2 regions of the Polaromonas sp. P1_E11 genome follow, and region 2 is predicted to be linked to the other one. Evidence: riboswitches for the same ligand, from Rfam matches in the RefSeq annotation. Region 2 holds a riboswitch; the other holds the start of a gene.
What was found. Region 2 has a riboswitch for glycine ahead of gcvT (glycine cleavage system aminomethyltransferase GcvT). Riboswitches for the same ligand answer to the same signal wherever they lie in the genome.
Positions count from the first base shown of each region.

Region 1: another riboswitch for glycine. It lies ahead of AC1D11_RS16960 (D-amino acid dehydrogenase); the one in region 2 lies ahead of gcvT (glycine cleavage system aminomethyltransferase GcvT).

Region 1 covers NZ_JBFUBA010000004.1:292,643-296,838, reverse strand. Annotated here, with positions in the region: gene phnD (phosphate/phosphite/phosphonate ABC transporter substrate-binding protein) at 1-49, opposite strand, end outside; gene AC1D11_RS16970 (DinB family protein) at 263-796, opposite strand; gene AC1D11_RS16965 (DUF1737 domain-containing protein) at 796-1,002, opposite strand; gene AC1D11_RS16960 (D-amino acid dehydrogenase) at 1,096-2,409, opposite strand; glycine riboswitch at 2,532-2,653, opposite strand; gene AC1D11_RS16955 (GrpB family protein) at 2,845-3,387, opposite strand; gene AC1D11_RS16950 (thioredoxin domain-containing protein) at 3,585-4,067, opposite strand; gene AC1D11_RS16945 (alpha/beta fold hydrolase) at 4,064-4,196, opposite strand, start outside.
Region 2 covers NZ_JBFUBA010000002.1:436,485-440,680, forward strand. Annotated here, with positions in the region: gene AC1D11_RS09515 (TRAP transporter small permease) at 1-273, shown strand, start outside; gene AC1D11_RS09520 (TRAP transporter large permease) at 270-1,547, shown strand; gene AC1D11_RS09525 (hypothetical protein) at 1,620-2,189, shown strand; glycine riboswitch at 2,216-2,329, shown strand; glycine riboswitch at 2,351-2,454, shown strand; gene gcvT (glycine cleavage system aminomethyltransferase GcvT) at 2,510-3,670, shown strand; gene gcvH (glycine cleavage system protein GcvH) at 3,728-4,093, shown strand; gene gcvP (aminomethyl-transferring glycine dehydrogenase) at 4,149-4,196, shown strand, end outside.

The sequences.
Region 1 (4,196 bases), on a different contig from region 2:
CGCAAGCGGCGCTGGCCAATATTGCTGCGTGGCGCAGATAAAACTTCATGTTGATCATCCCGGTAGTTGTGGATAGAACCGCATTTGCGGTCGCGCGGCAGAGACGCCGGTTAACCCCAGTGTGCTTCCAAACTAACGTTTACTTACAGGTAGACCGACTCTAAAGGGTCATAAAGTGGGATTGCGTCAGAAAGTTTGTGGTTTTTTCGTTGAACGGAGGGCGCTGAGGTAGCGCGCAAAATGCCTTTCCTGATATGCGGCGTTACAAATCGCCCCCGGCATCCGCCATGCGAGCAGCATCCACCTTCCCGAGCAGCCATTGCAGACCGGCCAGGTGTTGCTGGTCATGGCTGCACAGGTAATGCACCAGGCTGCGCAAGGTGAGCGCGCCGTAACCTTCGAATTCCGCCGTGCGGCCCAGTTGTTCGGGCGTGATGCCCGACAGCATGGCCATCGTCCGGGTGCGCGCTGCGCGAAACGCCGCGATGGCCTCTTGCGCATCAGCGGCCGCATAGTTGCGTTCCTTTTCCACCACATAGCCGTCCAGTGACTCCAGCACCGGATTGGTTTCCGACAAGGTGCGCTGAAACCGCACGTGATAGCCGTCGGTCTCGATGTCCCTGATGTGGCAGACCTGCGCAATGGCCGTGAAGTGTTCGCTCGGAATGCCTTCCCACGACGGCGGCGTCCAGGCCTTGTGGCTTTCAGGAATTGCGTCGTAGAACTGCTCCAGCTGGCGCGGAAAATCCGCCATGGCTTGAAGCGTTGCGGGGTTCAGGGGCAGGGCAGGGCTCATCAGCCGGCCTTGCGCAGCGAAGGCCACAGCACCGCCTGCGCCACGATCACGTTCTCGCCATTGAAGGTCGCCGCCGGCGAGCCGTAAAGCTCGTAACCCCGCGCCAGCGCCTCGCTCACGCGGCGGCAAAAGCTCGCGTCATCCGGGCCGGTAAGGAGCCTGTAGGTGGGGAGACCGTCGGGGGGCGTGGTGGCGGGTGATGTCATGGCGGCAAGCGGCTGATGAACGGAGGGCGATATTACCGTTTCCGCCCACCTGCTGCAGGACGCTGTGCTCCAGACCCCCTTTTCAGGCCTTGCTCAGGCCTTCGCCATCCCCGGCAATGCCATCACACGCTCCGGCGCCGGCATCCCGGTAAACGCAAAGTCGACCTCCGGCACGCGCCCGCTCACGATGTCGGCAATCGCCGCGCCTGAGCCGCAGGCATGCGTCCAGCCCAGCGTGCCGTGGCCCGTGTTGAGGAAAACATTGGAGGCCTTGCTTTTGCCGATGTAAGGCACATTGCTCGGCGTGGCCGGCCGCAGGCCCGTCCAGAACTGCGCGCCTTCGCCGTCCGTCATGTCGGGAAAGAGTTGTTTTACACGGCGCACGATGGCGTTGCAGCGCACCAGGTTCAGCTCGGTGTTGTAGCCGTTGAGCTCGGCCGTGCCGGCAATGCGCAAGCGGTTGCCAAAACGCGAGAACACCAGCTTGTACTCGTCGTCGGTCAGGCTGACCTGATAGGAAGCGGCTTCGTTGATCACGGGCAGCGTGACCGAGTAACCCTTGGCAGGGTAGATGCGCAGGCTTTGCCCCAGCACCTTGGCCCACTGCGCGCTGAAGGCGCCCAGGCACATCACATACGCATCGGCTTTCAACATCGCGACTTTGCCGCCGGCCTCGCCGCTGCCCATCGCCACCTGCACGCCGTTCAGTTGCCCCTCTGCGGCATCCAGGCCCAGCACCGTGGTGTTGTACAAAAATTTCACACCGGCCTGTTCGCAGCGCGCGGCCAGCGCGGCGGTAAACGCGCGGGCGTCACCCGATTCATCGCTGGGCGTCATGCTGCCGCCCACGATGCTGCCGCGGCATTGCGCCAGCGCGGGCTCAATCGCCACACATTCGTCGGCCGTCTTCATGTCGAGTTCGCAGCCGTGTTCGCGCATGATGCGTGCGGGCTCCTGCGCCGCGTCGTACTCGGCCTGGCTGGTATAGAAGTGCAGGATGCCTTTGGTCTGCGCGTTGTACAGCAGGCCCAGCTCGGCGCGCAGCTTTTGCAGCGCGCCGCGGCTGTACATGCCCAGGTTCACGATCTGCTGGATGTTCTGTGCCGTGCGCGCCGGCGTGCAGTTGCGCAAAAACTCCAGCCCCCACAGCCACTGGTTCACATCGGCGCGCAGCCTGAAGAGCAGCGGCGCGTCTTCACGCGCCAGCCATTGCAACACCTTGAGCGGTGCACCCGGGTTGGCCCAGGGTTCCGCATGGCTCACGGATATTTGCCCGCCGTTGGCAAAACTGGTTTCCATCGCGGCTGCGTTGCGGCGTTCCACCACTGTCACCTCATGGCCGCGCTGCGCCAAATACCAGGCCGTGGTGATACCCGTGACACCAGCCCCCAAAACCATGACTTTCATGGCGATTCCTTTTCATTCAAGCAGAACATTGCAGTTGCGCAAGTGCTGCGGTACCTTGGGGGTGCTTGAATCAAAAAAGAAACGTGGCAACCGCCAAGCATCGCCTGTCAGCATGCTTGCGGCCGCTTCCACTGTCCTTGTTACCTGAGAGATTCAGCCGCAGCTTCCATGTCGATGAAAGGTCTCGGCTTTGCTCCTTCGGTGCGCTGCACCTTGCGTGCGGCGTCTCTCCAGACGGCTGTGTGTTCCGGGCAGTACGGGACCTGAGCGATTATGGAAGTTTGCGCCTTCGGTGGCTGCCTTGTGGGGGCAGCGCTCTCCTGCTTGAACGGGTTTGAATTTACCACCGAAGCCTGTTTTGCCAAGCGTGAATGCGGCGTTCAGTACAGGTCTAGCGGGTTGATTCAGCGGCTTAATAGTAGGAAGCAGGGAGGTTTAGCCTTCGCTCGCTGCGTTCACAAACGCGGCTTTGGCATCGGTGTAGGCCTCCCGGTCACCCGGGTGCCTGGCTGCCAGTTCCGCCTTGAGCGCGGCATAGCGCGCCGCCAGTGCCGGGTCCGAACGCAGGGCGTCGCGAAAATGCAGGCGCTGCGCCCACACCTCGCCGCCGTGCACCACGACGTGCAGGTGGTGGGTGCGCCGTCCGTTCGCCCAGCGCATGAACCACTTGCGGTCGGTCAGTGCCGCGTTGAATTTAGCGGAGGTCGTGTAACCGTTGGCGCACAGTGGCGCTGCAAGAGCTTCGGCCGCCACCATTGATTCGACGCCGGCCAGCATATCAATCACCGGCTTGGCCGCCAGGCCGGGCACGGCCGTGCTGCCGATGTGCTGGATGTCGATCAGGCGGGCCGGCAGCTGGGGGGAGAGTGCAAGCAGGCGGTCCCGCTCAGCCACAAACTGCAGGGGCCAGGCCGGGTTGTAGGCCTGCAGGGCCACCTCCTCGTGGATAGCGGCAAGCAGCGATTCCTGGTCAGTCATGCGCGTGACGGCGGGCAGGTTGTTGTACAGGGGCGAAACACGCTGCGCAGCACGCCAAAATCCTTTGCGGGGCCATTTTTAGGGCATTTTTGAGCATGAAAAAGGCCTTCAGCCCAATAAGAACGGGCGCGAGTAGCTACCAAAACAATAGCAACCAGAAATCCCCACGCCTGCGAATTTGGCGGCCCGCATTTCATTTACCTGAGAGCCAGCACAGCTTTGCGCGCCTGTGCCAGCCGCTCTTCCAGGTAGGCGCCATAAAAGTCGGTAGACGCCAGGCCAACCAGCCGTTCCGCCAGGTCTTGCCCGGCCGGGCTCAGAAACAGCACCGTGGGGGTGAAGCCGGCCTTCCATGCGGCCACTTGCGCCGCAGCCGTCGTCACCTGGCCGTCAAAGCCGGTCAGCGGCGTCGTGCGGTCGCTGATGTTGAGCTGCCAGGCGTGCAGGCTGCCATCGCGTTGCCCCGGCAACAGGTAGTTGCGCCGCACCAGTTCGCAAAAAGGGCAACCGGGCAGACTGACCAACAGCACGAGTGGTTCATTTTTGGCGAAGGCGATTCCCGCCGCAGCCCGCAAAGAGGCCGGCACAGGCAAGGCCGTGTCTTTGGCCAGCGCAAGCTGGGGCACGGCCAGCCCGGCTGCCAGCGCGGCAGTGAACTGGCGGCGGCCCACCTGGCTCATTCAGCGCTTTCCAGCAAAATCTTCGTCAGCGCAGCCGGTTCGCTGATCATGGGGTCATGGCCGGTCTTGATCTCCACCACGCGCGAATTCGGCAGCCATGCACCGTCCCAGAACTTTGCGTCCTTCACG
Region 2 (4,196 bases):
AGCGTGGACGTGCTCTATCGCTGGAGCCCACCTCGCATCCGGCGGGTGCTGGACTGGCTGGTCTGCCTCGCCGCCCTGCTCCTCGTCGCGGTCATCGTCTGGTGGGGCTGGGACTATTCCCTGCGCGGGCGTGCGCAGTCCATGGCTGGCCTTGAATCCATTTCGATGTTTTGGGGCTATGTGGCCATGCCGATCGGCGGCATGTTCTGCGTAATGGGCATCATCGGCAACCTGATCGACCCACAGCGCAACGAACTGGAGACTGCGCAATGACCGCGGTAATGATTTCCACCATGGTGCTGTGCTTTGCGCTCACCGTTTCCGTGGCCGTTTCCATCGGCCTGGCGTCCATCTTCGGTATCCAGGCGTCCAGCGCCAACATGCTGATTTCAGTCAAGGAGATGTTCTCCTCGATCAACAAGTTTCCGCTGGCCGCGATCCCCTTCTTCATCCTGGCCGGCAACCTGATGGAAACCGGCGGCATCTCGCGCCGGCTTGTCGAGTTCGCCAAAAGCATTGTGGGGGGCGTCCAGGGCGGCCTGCCCATGACCTGCGTGCTGACCTGCATGATCTTCGCCGCGGTGTCCGGCTCCTCCGTGGCCACCACCTTCGCCATTGGCGCCATCCTGATCCCGGCGCTCATCAAGCACGGTTACCCCACCGCCTACGCCGCAGCCCTGCAGGCCACCAGCGCCGAGTTGGGCGTGATCATTCCACCTTCCATTCCCATGATTCTTTATGGCGTGAGCGCCGAAGTGTCGATCGGCGAACTCTTCATTGCCGGCTTCGGCCCGGGGCTGCTGATCGGCTGCGCACTGATGCTGTTCGTGCACCTGTATTGCCGCTGGAAGGGTTGGGGAAAGCAGGACGGTGACGGCCGCCTAGGCTTTGGCAAGGCGACCTGGCAGGCGGGCTGGGCATTGTTGATGCCGGTGATTATTCTGGGCGGGATTTACGGCGGGATTTTCACGCCGACCGAAGCCTCTGCCGTGGCGGTGTTTTATGCGCTGGTCGTGGGCATCGTGATCTACCGCGAAATCAAGCCGGCCGACCTGTACGTCATCCTGCGCAAATCGGTGCTCTCCAGTGCCGTGATCATGTTCATCATCGCCAATGCCGGGTTGTTCGCCTTCCTGATCACCCGGGCTGGCGTGCCGGACGCCATAGGCCATTGGCTGGAAGCCGTGCTGCAATCGCCCGCACTCTTCCTGCTCGGCGTTAACGCGGCGCTGTTCATCATCGGCATGTTCATTGAAACCAGCGCAGCCATCATCGTGCTGGCGCCCATCCTGGCGCCGGTGGCGGTGCATTTCGGCATTGACCCGGTGCACTTCGGGCTGGTGATGGTGGTCAACCTCGCGCTGGGGATGATCACGCCGCCATTCGGCGTGAACCTGTTTGCAGCCTGCACCGTCGCCAGGATATCGCTGGACCGCATCGTGACCCACCTGATCCCCTTTGTGCTCGTTATCCTGGCTTGCCTGATGGTGGTCACTTACGTCCCGCAGCTGTCGCTGGCTTTGCGGGATCTGGTCTACGCCAAATAGCTTTTCGGACGGGATTCACGAGGCTGTCATTTTCAGCAGCCATGCTCGGGGTTTCATTTGAGGATGAAATCCATGCAGCTCCATAAAACCGACCGTGCCCGCGCCGAGCTCAAGCCCGGCGTGAGAACGCTAGGCCAGCGCGAGCGCACCCTGCTGCTGATGGCCGACGGCAGCAAGTCTGCCCAGGACTTCCGCCCGCTGTTTGAGGGCGACGGCGAAGCCATTGCCCTGCGCCTTTTGCGTGACGGCTTTCTGGAAGCCCATCCTGGCAGGGCGTCCGCACCGGCAAAAAATCCCTCGCCTGCACCCGCCCACACACTCACGCCGGCGCAGTTGCAGAATTTCCCCAGCCCCGAGACCACGCAAGCCATTCAGGTCTCCGCCGACCAGTTTGAAGGCAAGCGCTCGCTTGCCACAACCCGGATGTTCCTGTTCGATATTTGCGAGCGCATGTTTGCCCGGCGCGACCCGGTGATGGCCGAGCGCTTTCGCGAAGCGCTGCGCAATGCCAAGGACCGCGAGACCATGCTCGCCGCCTCGCGCCAAATGCTGGAAGAAATCGAGAAAATCGCGGGCCATGAGCGTGCCGACTCCATCAGCGAGCGGATCGCCATGCTGCTGCCCCAGCATCTGGCTGCCTGATCAGGCTCGGAGCAGCTTCCGTTACACTTGGCTGGTCAGGAGAGAGTTTTCCTTAGCGAAAACCGCCGAAGGCGCACGAGCACCCTGGGGGTACCCCCAAGTAGCACTGAACGCTCAGGCAAAAGGACTGGCAACCGCCCTGCGGCGCACCACGCGGCGAGGCGTTCCCTACTGGAGAGAGGCCGCCCTTCACGGGCAGCCCACCGAAGGAGCAAGCCCGCATCGCCGGGTGAATCTCTCAGGTAAAGTGGACAGCAGGGGCAGCCCATGGATTGAGAACAAGTTCTTGCCATGACCGTGTTTGCCCCCCGGAGAATGCCTTGTCCGATTCGTCCACTTCTTCCGCTGCCCCCGAAGCCCTGCTGAAAACGCCGCTGCACGACCTGCACGTGGAGCTAGGCGCGCGCATGGTACCTTTTGCCGGCTATTCCATGCCGGTGCAATACCCAGCGGGGCTTATGGCGGAACACCACCATACGCGCCAGGCTGCCGGCCTTTTCGATGTGTCCCACATGGGCCAGTTGCGCCTGGTGGGCGCGGATGCAGCGGCGGCGCTTGAATCCCTAATCCCTGTCGATGTGATTGACCTGCCTGCCGGCAAGCAGCGCTACGGCCTGTTGCTCAACGACGACGGCGGCATCATCGACGACCTGATGTTCTTCAACCGCGACTACGCGAACGGCGGCGACCTCTTTGTCATCGTCAACGGTGCGTGCAAGGCGGGCGACATCGCGCACATCCAGGCCAAAATCGGTTCGCGCTGCGAAGTCATCCCCATGCCCGAAATGGCGCTCATGGCGCTGCAGGGCCCGCAGGCCGTCACGGCCTTGCAGCGGCTGGCCCCAGGCGTCGAAAAGCTGGTGTTTATGACCGGTGGGCGCTTCACCGTGGCAAATTGCGACTGCTTCATCACCCGCAGCGGCTACACCGGCGAAGACGGCTTTGAAATCTCGGTGCCGGCTTCGCAAGCCGACACACTCGCACGCGCACTGCTCGCGCAGCCCGAAGTCAAGCCCATCGGCCTGGGCGCGCGCAATTCGCTGCGGCTGGAGGCCGGCCTGTGCCTCTACGGCAACGACATCGACATCACCACCACGCCGGTGGAAGCCAACCTCAACTGGGCCATGCAAAAGATTCGCCGTACCGGCGGCGCGCGTGCCGGCGGTTTCCCGGGCGCGGACAAAATCCTGGCGCAACTGGCTGACCCCGCCCTGCTCACCCGCAAGCGCGTCGGCCTGGTGGCGCTGGAGCGCGTGCCGGTGCGTGACCATACCGAGTTGCAAAGCACCGATGGCACAGTCATCGGCGAGGTCACCAGCGGCCTGTTGGGGCCCACGATCAACCAGCCGGTCGCCATGGGCTATGTCAAACCTGAATTCGCCGCGCTGGGCACGCGCGTGAACGCGATGGTGCGCGGCAAGGCCGTACCCATGGAAGTCGCCGCCATGCCTTTTGTTCCCGCCCGCTATTACCGCGGCTAGACCCTGAAGCTGTCACTTCATTTTTTTTCACCCCGCCACTCAACCCCGGAGAACCTCATGACCGTCAAATACACCGAAGACCACGAATGGGTCAAGATTGAAGGCAACGTTGCCACCGTTGGCATCACCGTGCATGCGCAGGACGCGTTGGGCGACGTGGTGTTTGTGGACCTGCCGGCTGTCGGCACCACTTTCGCCCAGAAAGAAACCGCCGGTGTTGTCGAATCCGTCAAGGCCGCGGCCGACGTGTATATGCCCTTGAGCGGCGAAGTGACCGAAATCAACGAAGCCCTGAAAAACGACCCATCGCTTGCCAACAGCGACCCGATGGGCGCCGGCTGGTTCTTCAAGGTCAAGTTATCTGACCCTTCACAGCTTGACGCGCTGATGGACGAGACCCGTTACACAGCCTTCGCCGCCTGATTTCCTGACCGACTTTTTTTGATTCCTGGCTGCCAAGCCTGACACGGGACCCGACATGTTGATGCAATCCGCCAAGCCCTTGGGCGATCTTGAAAATCCTTCC